Regions from separate parts of the Pseudomonas sp. SDO5271_S396 genome, predicted to be linked through region 2. Evidence: riboswitches for the same ligand, from Rfam matches in the RefSeq annotation. Region 2 holds a riboswitch; each other region holds the start of a gene.
What was found. A riboswitch is a leader RNA that binds a small molecule or an ion and turns the genes downstream of it on or off. The one in region 2 is predicted to bind cobalamin.

Region 1 (5,076 bases), on a different contig from region 2:
GTAATAGGCGCTGGCGGCCTGCTCCAGGCCGTCGTCGGTTTCCGGCAGACGCGCCCAGGCCCGCAACGGGATCTCGGGGATGGGCCAGGGCCAGGGCGCCAAGCCACTGGACAGATCGAGCCAGTCAGCCTCGGCAATGCCGTACTGAATGGACGCCTTGCGCAACCGGCCACCGTGTTCAAGCATAGAATTGCGCCCCCGCGCACAGGATCAGCAGCCACAACCATACGCCGCGCTGCACCAGTTGCCAGCCCCGGTCGATGGAATCGGCATCCGCCGGCGGGCCTTCACCCAATGGCGGACGCTGGTGCACCTCGCCGTGGTAGATCGCCGCGCCGCCCAGCTCAACGCCCAGGGCGCCGGCGCCAGCGGCCATGACCGGACCGGCGTTGGGGCTGTCCCAGGTCGGTCCCTGGATGCGCCAGCACTTCAAGGCCAGCCGGGTTTTGCCGAGTACGGCGTAGGTCAATGCCACCAACCGAGCCGGAATGTAGTTCAGCACATCATCGATTTTTGCCGCTGCCCAGCCGAAACGCTCGAAGCGTGCATTGCGATAGCCCCACATGGCATCGAGGGTGTTGCTCAAGCGGTAGAGCACCACACCCGGCACGCCGGCGACCACAAACCAGAAAATCGCGGCGAACACCGCGTCGCTGCCGTTTTCCAGCACCGACTCGGTGGCCGCGCGGGCCACTTCGGTGCGGTCCAGCTCGCTGGTCTGGCGACTCACCAAGTAACTCACGCGGGTACGCGCCTGCTCCAGATCATCGGCGCGCAGGGCCTGGGCCACCGGCGTCACATGCTCGCCGAGGCTGCGCATGCCGAGGGCGCAGTACAACGCCAGTATCTCCAGCACCCAGCCAATGTACGGCGCCCACGACAAGGCCGTCGCCAGCAGGGTCAGCGGTACTACGGCGATAAACCACGCCGTCACGCCGTGACTGCGCCAGCCCCGGCCACCGGCGTTGAAACGTTGTTCGACGCGCCCGGCGAAATTGCCGAACGCCACCAGCGGATGCCAGCGCTTCGGTTCACCCAGCAGCGCGTCCAGCGCGACTGCGGCGACACATAGCAAGGCCACACTCATTGACTCACTCCCCACGTATTCTCGTACAGCATGTCACTCAATGGCCGAGGCTCGGTCCAGCCTTCAAGCTGCAACATCGGTGCCGGGTAGAACCCGTCCACCGGCCCCAGGCACAACACCGCCAAGGGTTTCGCGCCGGCGGGCAAGCCGAGCAGGTCCGCCAGGGCCTGAGGCTCGAACAACGACACCCAGCCCATCCCGAGGCCTTCGGCGCGAGCGGCCAGCCACAGGTTCTGGATCGCGCAGGACAGCGATGCCAAATCCATTTCCGGCAAGGTTCTTCGGCCAAAGATATGGCGTTCGCGATCGTCCATCAGCGCCGCCACCAGTACTTCGGCACAGTCGTGAATACCTTCGACCTTGAGCTTCATGAAGTCATCGGAGCGCTCGCCCAGGGCTTCGGCGGTGCGTACGCGCTCTTCTTCCACCAGTTGTTGGATCCGCCCACGCAATTGGCGGTCGCTGATGCGGATAAAGCGCCAGGGCTGCATCAGGCCGACGCTGGGTGCCTGGTGCGCGGCCTGGAGCAAACGCTGTAGCAATTCAGGGGCGACGGTGCCGCCGCTGAAGTGGCGCATGTCGCGGCGTTCGGCGATGGCGCGGTAGATGGCGTCGCGGTCGGCCTGGGGAAAGGCGTTGTCAGTCATGGCCTCTTCGCGGGCAAGCCCGCTCCCACACATGGATCGGTGAGTGCTGTCGAGGGGCAAGCGGGCCCAAGATCCGGCGCAAACAAAGCGGCAACCGCCACCGGATTCGACGGAAAGTAAAAGTGCACGTAAGACGCCGTCATCCGTCCCTGCCGATAGACCGCTTCGGCACCGCGCCCGCCATTGGGGCTCAGGCCACGGGCAATGGGCTGCCACTCGGTGGTGGTCAGGGAATGGTGATAGGTGTGGCCGCGCAACGTGCCTTCGGGCAATTCGACATTTTGCAGCGCCAGGGCCGCGAGTTTCTTCTGCATCACCGCATCACCCTGCAACAGGCCGACCAGTTCGGCATGATTGCCGTCGACATCGGTCAGCGAGTCCAGCAGGTAGAGCATGCCGCCACATTCGGCGAGCAGGGGTTTACCGGCGGCATGGTGGGCGCGGATGGCGTCGAGCATCGGCGTGTTTTCCGACAGCGCCTGATGATGCAGTTCCGGGTAACCGCCCGGCAGATAGAGGCTGTCGGCATCAGGCAATTGGCGATCATGGATCGGCGAGAAAAAGCGCAACTCGGCGCCCATCGCCCGCAACAGGTCGAGGCTGGCGCCGTAAGTGAAAGCAAAGGCTTCGTCGCGCGCCACGGCGATACGCACACCGTCCAGCAAAGGCTCGATCTCGGTCACAGACGGCGCGGCAAAGGCCACCGGCGGCGGCAACGCGACTTCGCAACTGCTGCCCAACGCCTCGGCGGCGGCGTCCAGGCGCAGGTCCAGGTCATTCAATTCGCTGGCTTGCACCAGGCCCAAGTGGCGACTGGGCAATTCGATACCAGTCTCGCGGGACAGCGCGCCATACCAACGCAGGCCTTCGGTGAGGCTGCCTTCGAGCAACTGCGCATGGCGCAGGGTACCGACGCGGTTGGCCAACACACCGACGAACGGCAAGTCCGGCTGGTAGCGCGCAAGGCCCAGGGCCAATGCGCCGAAGGTCTGGGCCATGGCCGTGCCGTCGATCACGCCGAGCACCGGCACGCCGAAGTGCCGCGCAAGGTCGGCGCTGGATGGCGTGCCGTCGAACAGGCCCATCACGCCTTCGATCAGGATCAGGTCGGCCTCCCCCGCCGCTTCCCACAACAGGCGACGACTTTCCTGCTCGCCCACCATCCACATGTCCAATTGATACACCGGCGCACCGCTGGCGCGTTCGTGGATCATCGGGTCGAGGAAGTCCGGGCCGCATTTGAACACACGCACCTTGCGCCCCAGGTTGCGGTGCAAACGGGCCAGCGCGGCGGTGACGGTGGTTTTGCCCTGGCCGGACGCCGGTGCGGCGATCAGGACGGCCGGGCAATGACGGGTTTGATTCAAAGTTCGACGCCCTTCTGTGCCTTGATACCGGCCTGGAATGCGTGCTTGAGCATGCCCATTTCTGTGACGGTGTCGCCCATCTCGATCAATTCGGGCTTGGCACCACGACCCGTCACCACCACGTGCTGCATGGGCGGGCGGGCTTGCAGGTCGCTGAGCACCTGATCGAGATCGAGATAACCGTGCTTGAGGGCGATGTTCAGCTCGTCCAGCACCACCAGGCCAATGGAAGGATCTTGCAGCAGCTCGCGGGACACCGCCCAGGCGGCTTCGGCGGCGGCGATATCGCGCTGGCGGTCCTGGGTCTCCCAGGTAAAGCCTTCGCCCATCACATGGAAACGCACCTGCTCCGGAAAGCGCCGGAAGAACAGTTCTTCGCCCGTGCTGTTACGCCCCTTGATGAACTGCACCACACCGCACTGCATGCCGTGGCCCATGGCGCGGGCCAGCATGCCGAATGCCGAACTGCTCTTGCCTTTGCCATTGCCGGTCAACACCAGCAGCAAACCGCACTCGTTCGGGGAATTGGCGATGCGCTCGTCGATCACGGCTTTTTTACGCAGCATGCGCGCCAGGTGGCGCTCGTCGCGGTCGGGGGAATCAGTCATGGCAGCTCTCCGTTGGGGCTGGACAAAAACGGCGGGCAGGAAAAAGGAACAGCAGACAGCCAAGCATCGCCCACCGTGATGCTGTTGAATGCTTCAGGCCGGTCTCCGGGCTCATGAGTGGCGCTTGCCGGAGCAGGCAGGCCGACGGCGCGCCTTCCCATATCGCACGCGATACAGTGGCTAAAGGCACCGTCTTGACTCATTTACCGTTGCGGGGGCAGCGCCGGATTCGCGGCAGCATGGTGGTCACATGCGCTCGCTCACCGGCTTCCCTGTTTCACTCTGTCGACACATGGGCCACAGAGCACCTGAAACAAGCCGCGAAGGTTAGTGGGTTGGGGGTGGAGCGTCAATTAAAGCCGGCCCTGCGCTTGAACCATCGGACCGCCGTGTACCTCTACTCCTACAGGCATCCAGGAGAACACCATGCATAAAACAAGACTCGCGCTGCTGATCATGCTCGCCGGCAGCCTCGCTGCCTGTGGCGAAAGCTCTACCTTGCAGGTTTCCGATGGCACGGGGCCTTCGCCCACGTTACCGGAGCCGAACAAGACATTGATCCCCACCGTCAACATCGCTCCCGCCGTGGGCTGGCCCGCCGGCGCGAAGCCGGTAGCCGCCGCCGGTACTCAGGTCGGCGCGTTTGCCGAGGGCCTGGATCATCCGCGCTGGCTGTACGTGCTGCCCAATGGCGATGTGCTGGTGGCGGAAACCAATGCGCCGCCCAAGCCGGATGACGCCACCGGTATTCGCGGCTGGGTGATGGAGAAGGTCATGGGCAGTGCCGGCGCCGGAGTGCCAAGCCGAATCGCATCACACTGCTGCGCGATGCCGACCACGACGGCATCGCCGAAACCCGCACGGTGTTCCTGGCAAACCTCAATTCTCCGTTCGGCATGACCCTGGTGGGCAACGACCTGTACGTGGCCGACTCGGACCAGTTGCTGCGTTTCCCTTATCAACCGGGGGAAACCTCGATCAAGGAGGCCGGCACCAAGGTCGTCGACCTGCCCGGCGGCACCCTTAATCACCACTGGACCAAAAACGTGGTGGCGAGCAAAGACGGCAGCAAGCTGTATGTGAGTGTGGGCTCCAACAGTAATGTCGGCGAAAACGGTCTGGAGGCCGAACAAGGTCGGGCGGCGATCTGGGAAGTGGACCGTGCCAGCGGCCAGCACCGCATCTTCGCCTCCGGCCTGCGCAACCCCAACGGCATGGCCTGGGAACCGCAAAGCGGCAAGCTATGGACCGCGGTGAACGAGCGCGATGAGATCGGCAGCGACCTGGTGCCGGACTACATCACCTCGGTCAAGGATGGCGGATTCTATGGCTGGCCGTTCAGCTACTACGGGCAGCATGTGGATGTG
Region 2 (5,076 bases):
ATTGACGCGAATACATGACGTATGAATTTGCAATACTTATCAACCCTGTACATGGAACAATTAAAAGACCCACGCCACATAGGGAAGGCAGCACAAACATTCTGTCTAGTTAAGTCAGCCATAAACTTGACATCTCCTAGACAGTTAGCCATCCAACATATAACAGTTGAGATAAACCTATGTCTACTTCCACCTCTATGCGCACCGACGTCACCCCGCATTTCGCACAACTGAATGAAACCTCACAAACTTCAACCTCACGCCCTCTTGCGGCGTTGGGTGATAAAGAATTGGCGATAAAAGTAATGGAAATGGGCTCTGCGCTCGATCCCTGGGGAAACAACTTCTTCACGATCCATACCGCCTATCAGTGACACAAGGCAAACTGGAGAACGGCCAACCGGCTACCCAAGAACAAATGGACACGATGAAAGAGTTCCTGGCACGCCCTGACCTTTATAACCTTCTCGATCTCATGCCCAATGGTGGCGTCGAAGACGGAAAAATATATCTGGACTCAGTTGCAACATTTGCGGAAGAGATTTCGCAGGTGAGTGATCGTAGGTTGATGGAGTTTGCCAAGCTATTTCATAGCACTTTCGACACCACAGGTAACGGCTATGTCAACTTCAACGAACTAAAAAAAGCCGAAGATCGCGACATTCCCGAACTGGCAAAAAAAGTTGCCCGGGAATTACTCGCACGCCCAGAACTCCTTAAGCAATTGGATATTGGTATCGGCTTCCTCGGGTTCGCAGGCAAGGATGATGAACGCTATGACGTTACCAACCTCGACTATATGATTAAAAACAGTTCCAGGCGGGTTAATTACCTATTCAGGAGTCGAACTGTCTGATCTGTCGGAAGGACGAGGCGTATAACACTTGAGTCATCAACCTCTGGTATTTGACGCGCATTGCTCGCCCATGCTCTCCTACACACCTTGTTTCGGGTGCCCTTCACAGGGTGAAACGGGAAACCGGTACGCCATACCCCTATGGCAAGTCCGGTGCTGCCCCCGCAACGGTAAGCGAGCGAAGCGTCAGATCCACTGTGCATACGCATGGGAAGGCGACACTTTCAAAGGCGAACAGCCCCTCGCAAGCCCGGAGACCGGCCCGAAAAAATCAGATAACAAACCCGCGGTGGGCGGGCGCTGTTCAGAACCCTGCGTGCCTGGCTCGCGGGGTTTTCATGCGCTCGTATCACCCTGAAACCCTGAAGGGACGCGCCATGTCGATCATCAGCAGCACTTCGCACGCCACAGGCAACACCACCACTCTCAGCCAACGCCTGACCGCCGCCATCGGTGCGTCGATCCTCGGCGCGTGCCTGGTGTATTTCGCCGGTTTCTCCCATATCGAAGCGGTACACAACGCTGCTCACGATACTCGCCACAGCGCCGCGTTCCCGTGCCACTGAGACCTGCCGACATGATCAAGCGTATTGCCCAAACCGCAGGCTTCACCGGCCTGCTGGCCGCCCTGCTGCTGACCCTTTTGCAAAGCTTCTGGGTCGCCCCACTGATTCTGCAGGCGGAAACCTACGAAAACGCCCCCGCCGCCACCGAAGTGGCCCATGAGCATGCCGAAGGCGCCGCCGCCCACAGCCATGATGCCGAGGCCTGGGAGCCGGAAGATGGTTGGCAGCGCGTGCTGTCCACCACCGGTGGCAACCTGGTGGTCGCCGTCGGTTTTGCGCTGATGCTTGCCGGCCTCTACACCCTGCGCGCACCGACCCGCGCCGCACAAGGCTTGCTGTGGGGCCTGGCCGGTTACGCCACCTTCGTGCTGGCGCCCACCATGGGCCTGCCGCCTGAGCTGCCGGGCACTGCTGCGGCCGATCTGGCGCAGCGTCAGGTCTGGTGGATCGGCACCGCCGCCTCCACCGCCGCCGGTATCGCGCTGATCGTGTTTGGCCGCAACTGGCTGCTGAAAGTACTGGGCGTGGCGATCCTCGCAGTGCCGCATGTGATCGGTGCCCCGCAACCGGAAGTCCACTCGATGCTGGCACCGGAAGCCCTGGAAGCGCAGTTCAAGATCGCCTCGCAGTTGACCAACGTCGCCTTCTGGCTGGCCTTGGGCCTGATCAGCGCGTGGCTGTTCCGTCGCAACCGTGACGATCAATACGCCGCATGATTCTGGCGGTTGGCCTGGGGTGCCAGCGGGGCTGTGATGTTCGTGCCCTGCTGGAGCTGTTTGACAACGCCCTCGCGGAGGAGGGCGTTGATCGCAACAGCATCACCGCACTGGCCAGCATCGATTTGAAAAAGGACGAGCCGGGAATACTGGCCTTGGCCAAGGTGTTGAAACTGCCGCTGCACTGTTTCAACGCGGAACAACTGGCGGTTTTTGCCGACCGCCTGAGTCACACATCCGAGGTCGCATTCGCCCATACCGGCTGTTACGGCATCGCCGAAAGCGCCGCCCTGGCCCTGGCCGAACACCTTTCGGGGACTTCTGCCCGCCTGCTGATCACCCGCAAAAAAAACGCCCAGGCCACCTTTGCATTGGCGTGCGCCGGCTAAAATCCCGATAATTGCGCACCCCGATCATGAGCGATTTTCATGCTCGCCCGTTTTTAAACAGGATTTTCCATGACCGTCTACTTCATCGGCGCAGGCCCCGGCGACCCGGATTTGATCACTGTCAAAGGCCAGCGGCTGATCCGTAACTGCCCGGTGATCCTCTATGCCGGCTCGCTGGTGCCTGCAGCGGTGCTGGAAGGTCATCGGGCGGAAACCGTCGTCAACAGCGCCGAATTGCATCTGGAACAGATCATCGACCTGATCAAGGCAGCCCATGAAAAAGGCCAGGACGTAGCGCGAGTGCATTCCGGCGACCCGAGCCTGTACGGCGCCATCGGCGAGCAGATCCGTCATTTGCGCGAGCTTGGCATTCCGTTCCAGATCATCCCTGGCGTGACGGCTGTATCCGCCTGTGCGGCGTTGCTGGAAACGGAACTGACCCTGCCGGACATCGCCCAGAGCGTGATCCTGACCCGTTATGCCGATAAAACCAGCATGCCCGCCGGTGAGGCGTTCGACAGCCTGGCACAGCATGGCACGACCATGGCGATCCACTTGGGGGTCAACCATCTGGAGAAAATCGTCGCCGAGTTGCTGCCACATTACGACGCAGATTGCCCGATTGCCGTGGTGCACCGGGCGACGTGGCCGGATCAGGATTGGGTGGTCGGTACTTTGACGGATATTGCTGAAAAGGTGGCGATCAAAGGTTTTCGGCGCACTGCGCTGATCATCGTGGGCAGAGTGTTGGCAGACGACAGCTTCAGCGAATCCTCGCTTTACCGCGCCGGCCATGCACACCTCTATCGCCCGTGAAGGAACGCGCCCACTCTATTGATTGTTCCCACGCTCCGCGTGGGAATGCAGCCATGGACGCTCCGCGTCTGCCTTTGAAGTCGTGACGCGGAGCGTCACAGGATGCGTTTCCACGCAGAGCGTGGGAACGATCGGCATGGATAGTGCACCGCATTAAATTTCAGGCATAAAAAACGGCGCTCACGGGGCGCCGTTTTTTCGTTCGCAGTGAACGCCTTACTCAGTAGTAGGCGTTTTCTTTCTGCGTGTGGTCGGTCACGTCACGTACGCCCTTGAGCTCCGGAATACGCTCGAGCAGGGTGCGCTCGATGCCTTCGCGCAGGGTCACGTCCGCCTGGCCGCAGCCCTGGCAGCCGCCGCCGAACTTGAGCACGGCGATGCCGTCGTCGACCACGTCGATCAGGCTGACCTGGCCGCCGTGGCTGGCCAGCCCCGGGTTGATCTCGGTTTGCAGGTAGTAGTTGATGCGCTCGTTCACCGGGCTGTCGGCGGTAACATTCGGCACCTTGGCGTTGGGCGCCTTGATGGTCAACTGGCCGCCCATGCGGTCAGTGGCGTAGTCGACCACGGCGTCATCAAGGAAGGCTTCGCTGAAGGCATCGATATAGGCGGTGAAGCTTTTCAGCCCCAGGGCGGTGTCTTCAGGCTTTTCTTCACCGGGCTTGCAGTAGGCGATGCAAGTTTCGGCGTACTGGGTACCCGGCTGGGTGATAAAGACGCGGATACCGATACCCGGGGTGTTCTGCTTGGACAGCAGGTCAGCCAGGTAATCGTGGGCGGCGTCGGTAATGGTTATGGCAGTCATGGAAACTCCTCACAGGCTTGCCGGCAGTTTACGCCAAAATATTACGCAGGTACAAAGTCCGAGTAATTTTGTCGGAAAAGACCGGCACCACCCGTCAGAGGTTTTCATAGCGATTCATATCCAGCACGCCCTCTTCCACCGGCGTGGTTTCGTGGATGTAGCGCGATAGATCGTGGAAATACTGCCAGAACAGCGGATGACTGCGCCGCACACCCCAGCGATCGACGATCTTTTCAAAGCGCTTGGCGTCCTTGGCCCGCTCCATTTCGGTGACGAACTCGGGCACTTCCCGTGCCGGAATATTGAACATGAAGTTCGGGTAACTGCTCAGCACGCCCGGGTAAATGGTCACAGTGTCCAGGCCCGGCTGATAGCGATAAGCCTCACCCAGCAGAAACGCCACGTTACTGTGGGCGCGATTGCGCAGCATGCTGTAGACCACGCGCTTGCCGCTGTCGGTTTGCACCCGCAGCATCGTGGCTTCCGGCAATTGATCGATCACCTTGAGCCCCGCCGCCGGGCGTGAAGTCAGACGGCTCAGCGCTTGCTCCGCGTCCTGCAGGGCCGGGTCGATACCGTCGCGGGAGCAATAGGCGCCGCTGCAGCGGTTGATCGGGTCCGGACTGGCATTCAAATCGCCATAACGGCTGAGCAACTGGTTGGCAAAGTCGCGTTTGGGGTCTTTTTCGTCCAGGTGCAGGCCACTCGGCTTGCTGTCGTCAATGGCTTCATAATCCAGCCACAGCTTGATCTTGCCGCTGTTCTGGTACCAGTCATCCATGAACCCCTCACGGGAATCGGCCGGCATCAGGCGCAGGAAATTCTGCTCGGCGCCGTTGCGGATCAAGTCGAAGTACAGACGGGTCTGAGCCTGGTGCGACACGTTGCCGAACACGTCGAAGTTCACCGCCAGTTGATAGTAAGTCCG
Region 3 (5,076 bases), on a different contig from region 2:
TAAACGGTAGGACAACCGAAGAGTGTTTGCGGGTTGAAAAAGACGTAAAGACTTTTTATGGGGTCCGCTCAAAAATTGTTCACAGCGGCTCTGCGTCGATATCGAAAAGGCAGTTGAGGGGGGCGCTGCACTTAGTGAAGCGCACAACTGTTAATCTAATATTGCTTAAAGGGCGCTTGGCTATCAACGATGCGACAAAGCTGCAAGAATACATGCGACGTAGTAAATATGCTTACTGTGATCTTCAGCAGGCTTAGGCGGATGTTATTGATGCTGTATTGGACAACATTCTGGAATACACGGCATTAGTGGGAGTTACGCAGATAGAGGCCGTATGAGTTCAAGGTCTACCGCGTCATGGCGGCCTGGATGATCTTGCGGTTTTTATCACTCTGGCGCTCGTCGTGGCTGAGCCTTCCGGGGTGAGCCGATCAAACCGTCCGCAACCGCAGGATCTGTGCCCCATCGAACGGATCCGTCAGGTAATGCGCCTGCACGCCGAACGTGTCTTGCAGCCGCTGCGGCGTCAGCACCTCCAGCGGTTTGCCCAGCGCCACCAATCGCCCGTGATCCAGCACCGCCAGGCGGTCACAGGTCAGCGCCTGGTTCAGATCATGCAGGGCAATCAACGTGGTGACGGGCAAGCCTTGCACACCCTTCAAAATGCCCAGCTGATGCTGGATGTCCAGGTGGTTGGTCGGCTCGTCCAGCAACAGAATCTGCGGGCGCTGCGCCAACGCTCGGGCGATGTGCACGCGTTGGCGTTCGCCGCCCGAGAGGCTGCGCCAGGCGCGATGGCTCAGGTGGGTGGCATCAACGTCGTGCAGGGCCTGGCGCACGATGCTGTCGTCCTCGGCGGACCACGGGCTCAGCGCCGATAACCATGGCGTGCGGCCCAGGGCCACGGCGTCGAACACGCGGATGGCGTCGTCGGTGTCGGCCTGTTGCTCGACTACGGCCAGTTGTTGGGCGATGGCACGACGGGACAAATCTCCGAGGCGCTGACCGCCCAACAAGACTTCGCCGGATGCCGGCGTACGCAGCCCGGCGAGCAGTTTGAGCAGGGTGGATTTGCCGGAGCCGTTCGGCCCGACGATGCCCAGGGTTTCACCCGGCCGGACCTCCAGCTGGATATCGCGCAGCAGCTCGGCCTCGCGTACTTTGAAACCCAGGCCACGGCAGCTCAGTACACTCATCGGGCATTTCTCCGGCCGATCAGGATCAGCGCAAACACCGGCGCGCCGACCAGTGCCGTCACCACGCCGACGGGAATCACCTGGCCCTTGATCAAGGTGCGCGACAGCACATCGGCCGCAATCAGAAACAACGCACCGCCAAGCGCGCTGGCCGGCAGCAGGCGTGAATGCCCGGTGCCGAGCAACAGGCGCGCGGCGTGTGGAATCACCAGACCGACGAAGCCGATGGAGCCGACAATCGACACCATCACTGCCGTCACCAGCGCCGCACAACCCACCAGCACAAACTGCACACGGCGCACCGGAATGCCGAGGGATGCCGCCGAGTCGCTGCCGAAGGTGAACGCGTCCAGCGCACGACGGTGCCACAGGCACACCGCCAACCCTGCAATCGCCACCGGCACCGCCAGCCATACCGAGGGCCAGCGTACCCCGCTGAGGTTGCCCAGCAGCCAGAACAGAATGCCCCGGGCTTGTTCGGAACTGGCGGATTTGGTGATCAGGAACGCGGTGAGCGCGTTGAACAATTGCGAGCCGGCGATGCCCGCGAGGATGATCTGGCCGGTGCCGCTGGCCGAACCGCTGGCGCGCGCCAGCAAGATCACCAGCGCAAACGCCGCCATGGCGCCGACAAATGCACCCGCCGACAACGACACCAGCCCGCCGCCCACGCCAATCAAGGCCACCAGCACCGCACCGGTGGATGCGCCGGCGCTGATGCCCAGCAGGTACGGGTCGGCCAACGGATTGCGCAGCAGCGATTGCAAAATCACCCCGCAGGTCGCCAGCCCGGCACCGCACGCGGCGGCGACCAGGGCACGGGTCAGGCGGTAGTTCCACACCACGCCCTCGTCGATGGGGTCGAGGACGTAGCCGGCGGCCCACAGTTTATTGGCCAGTACCTGAAACACGACGTCGGGCGAAATGGCGGTTTCGCCGATGGCCACGCCAGCCAGTACCGCGGCCAGCAGCAGGGCCAGGGCGAGTAGGGTGCGCATCATTTGGGCAAGTCGTAGCCGTCGATGGCCGTGGCCAGTTGTTCCAGCCCGTCGAACATGCGAATGCTGGCCTGCAGCGCCAGGGCATCGAGGATGATGATGCGGTTGTTTTTCACCGCGTCCATGTTGCGCGTGACCGGGTCGCTGCGCAGGAAGGCGAGTTTCTTTTCATGGTCGTCGGCGGGGTAGCGGCGGCGGTCCATGCGGGCGATCACGAGGAAGGTGGGGTTGGCCTTGGCGAGGGTTTCCCAGCCGACGGCGGGCCACTCTTCATCGGACTGCACCACGTTATGCAGACCGAGGGTCTGCAGCATGAATTGCGGAATGCCTTTGTGTCCGGCCACGTACGGGTCGCTGGCCATTTCCGAGCTGGAGAACCATACCAGCGCGCTGGCCTGCTTGAGGCCCTTGCTCTGCGCGGTGGCCACCGACTTGGCCAGGCGCGCCTTGAGCTCGTCGTTCAGTTGCTGGCCGCGATCCTGCACGTCGAAAATCTGCGCGAGCTGGCTGATGCTTTTATAGATAGTCTCGATGCGGAACGGCTCCAGGCGCGTGCCATCGGCGCCCACCAGGTTGTCCTTGCCTTCGCAGTCGGAGGGCAGCAGGTAGGTGGGGATCTTCAGCTCGTGGAATTGCTCGCGGGTACCGACCACGCCTTGCGGGCCTACCACCCATTCCAGCTCGGCGGCCACCAGTTGCGGGCGCTTGGCGATCACGGCCTCGAAGCTCGGTTCGTTGTTGGCCAGGCGCTCGATGCTGTCGTTCTGTGCCTTGAACTGCGGCAGCACATTGTTGAACCACAGCGAAGTGCCGACCACTTTATCGCCCACGCCCAGGGCGTAGAGCATTTCGGTGGCAGCCTGGCCGATGGTCACGCTGCGCGCGGGGGCCTGCTGGAAGGTGACGCGTGCGCCGCAGTTTTCCACGGTCAACGGGTACTGGGTGGGCGCGGCCTGGGCCAGGGCGCAGAAGCCGAGGCCGGCGAACAGGGCGGTGACACGTGGCAGCATGGGGGCAATCTCCGTTTGAACCGTACAGTGAGTTGGGGAGGTACGGTAATGGAAATACAGCCATGGACCGCCTGAAGGGCAGGGCAAGGATGTCCTTCCCGGACACCCCGCCGGTTAGTGATCGAGCTTGGGCCGGCAGGTCTCCTGACTCGTGCGTCATCACCACGCTTCGGCCTTCCCGGACAAGGTCCAGTGGCGCTCGGGAGCAGGCTCGGCAGCTACAGTTGCGGGGGCAGTTCCGATTGACGCGGGCGGGCCGCGCTTCGGATTCCCTATTAGTCCCGTTTGGGAACCGGCGCGGTATGGTAGTCGATTGGGCAGGCGATGGGGAACTTGGCCGCCCTTTGGTTCCTTAACTGACTGGCATTGGGGACAATGCCGGGTTATTTGCGATCCAGCCACACCGTCTGGGCGTTGCAGAACTCCCGCACGCCGAAGTGCGACAGCTCGCGGCCGAACCCGCTTTTCTTGATGCCGCCAAACGCCACCCGAGGGTCGGAGACGCTGAAGGCGTTGACGAAGATCCCGCCGGTTTCCAGCTGGTTGGCGATATGCCGGGCTTTGGCCGCATCGGTGGTGAAGATGCTGGCGGTCAGGCCGAATTCGCTGTCGTTGGCCAGGGCCACGGCGTGGTCGGCGTCGCGGGCGGTGATGATCGACGCTACCGGGCCGAACAGTTCCTGCTTGAACGAGGTCATCTGGTCGGTGACGTTGGCCAGCACCGTCGGCTCATAGTAGTTGCCGGCGCCGGGCACCTTGTTGCCGCCCAGCAGCAGGGTCGCGCCTTCCTCCAGAGTGGCCTGGACCTGGTCATGCAACTCGTCGCGCAGGTCGAAGCGGGCCATCGGGCCGATATAGGTGGTGGCCGAGGTCGGATCACCCATCACCAGTGCGCGGCTGGCTTCGAGGAACTTGGCGGTGAAGGCTTCGGCCACACTGGCTTCGATGATCAGGCGCTTGGCGGCGGCGCAGACCTGGCCGCTGTTCTGGAAGCGACCGATCAGCGCGGCCTGGACGGCGGCGTCGAGGTCGGCGTCGTTGAGCACGATGAACGGGTCGGAGCCGCCCAGTTCCAACACGCATTTTTTCAGCGCGGCACCGGCCTGGGAACCAATGGCGACACCGGCGCGCACGCTGCCGGTGAGGGTCACGGCGGCGATGCGTGGGTCGGCGATGGCCTTGGACACGCCGTCGTTGGCCACATTGATCACTTCGAACAGACCTTGCGCGAAGCCGGCTTTGCGGAACGCTTGCTGGATCAGGTAAGCGCTGCCCATCACATTCGGGGCGTGTTTGAGTACGTAGGTGTTGCCGGCGAGCATGGTCGGCACGGCGCCGCGCAGCACCTGCCAGACCGGGAAGTTCCACGGCATCACGGCGAGGACAGGGCCCAGCGGGCGGTATTCGATCTGGGCGCTGCCGTTGTCCACCAGGGTCGGTTCCGGTGCGAGCATGGCCGGACCGTGGGCGGCGTACCATTCGCCGAGCCCGGCGCATTTTTCGATTTCGGCACGGGCCTGGGCGATGGGTTTGCCCATTTCCAGGGTGATCATTTGCGCCATTTCTTCGGCTTGCTCGCGCAGCGCGGCGGCCAGGGCCAGCAACAGTTCGGCACGCTGACTGACCGGCTGGCGACGCCAGGTGCGGAAGGCGCTGGTGGCGCGGTCGAGAGCGGCGTCCAGTTGCGCTGCGGTTTCATAGGGGTAGCTGCCGACGGTTTCGCCGTTGGCGGGGTTGATCGAGAGAGCGTGGGTGGTTGCGTTCATGGCACCGTCCTGCTGAATGAGTAAGTGGGGCTCAGCCTACGGTGCTGGTTCTTTTCTGGAAACTGAATAATATTAAGCAATACATTCTCAAAGTGAGAATAAAGGT

Region 1: it holds a riboswitch for cobalamin, as region 2 does, so the genes downstream of both, cobO (cob(I)yrinic acid a,c-diamide adenosyltransferase) here and ACW9IN_RS27295 (CbtB domain-containing protein) in region 2, are expected to answer to the same signal.
Region 3: it holds a riboswitch for cobalamin, as region 2 does, so the genes downstream of both, ACW9IN_RS11235 (ABC transporter substrate-binding protein) here and ACW9IN_RS27295 (CbtB domain-containing protein) in region 2, are expected to answer to the same signal.

The regions. Positions count from the first base shown of each region.
Region 1 is NZ_JBSVWB010000013.1:117,013-122,088, forward strand. It holds gene cobD (threonine-phosphate decarboxylase CobD) at 1-186, opposite strand, end outside; gene cbiB (adenosylcobinamide-phosphate synthase CbiB) at 179-1,087, opposite strand; gene bluB (5,6-dimethylbenzimidazole synthase) at 1,084-1,734, opposite strand; gene ACW9IN_RS12300 (cobyrinate a,c-diamide synthase) at 1,731-3,101, opposite strand; gene cobO (cob(I)yrinic acid a,c-diamide adenosyltransferase) at 3,098-3,709, opposite strand; cobalamin riboswitch at 3,789-4,036, opposite strand; partial or broken gene ACW9IN_RS12310 (PQQ-dependent sugar dehydrogenase) at 4,136-5,076, shown strand, end outside.
Region 2 is NZ_JBSVWB010000062.1:21,914-26,989, reverse strand. It holds gene ACW9IN_RS27305 (hypothetical protein) at 180-374, shown strand; gene ACW9IN_RS27300 (hypothetical protein) at 428-856, shown strand; cobalamin riboswitch at 934-1,136, shown strand; gene ACW9IN_RS27295 (CbtB domain-containing protein) at 1,234-1,422, shown strand; gene ACW9IN_RS27290 (CbtA family protein) at 1,434-2,138, shown strand; gene ACW9IN_RS27285 (cobalamin biosynthesis protein) at 2,135-2,527, shown strand; gene cobM (precorrin-4 C(11)-methyltransferase) at 2,597-3,343, shown strand; gene nfuA (Fe-S biogenesis protein NfuA) at 3,564-4,148, opposite strand; gene ACW9IN_RS27270 (fatty acid cis/trans isomerase) at 4,243-5,076, opposite strand, start outside.
Region 3 is NZ_JBSVWB010000012.1:6,726-11,801, reverse strand. It holds gene ACW9IN_RS11250 (hypothetical protein) at 1-257, shown strand, start outside; gene ACW9IN_RS11245 (ABC transporter ATP-binding protein) at 432-1,196, opposite strand; gene ACW9IN_RS11240 (FecCD family ABC transporter permease) at 1,193-2,197, opposite strand; gene ACW9IN_RS11235 (ABC transporter substrate-binding protein) at 2,194-3,204, opposite strand; cobalamin riboswitch at 3,322-3,516, opposite strand; gene ACW9IN_RS11230 (aldehyde dehydrogenase family protein) at 3,588-4,970, opposite strand.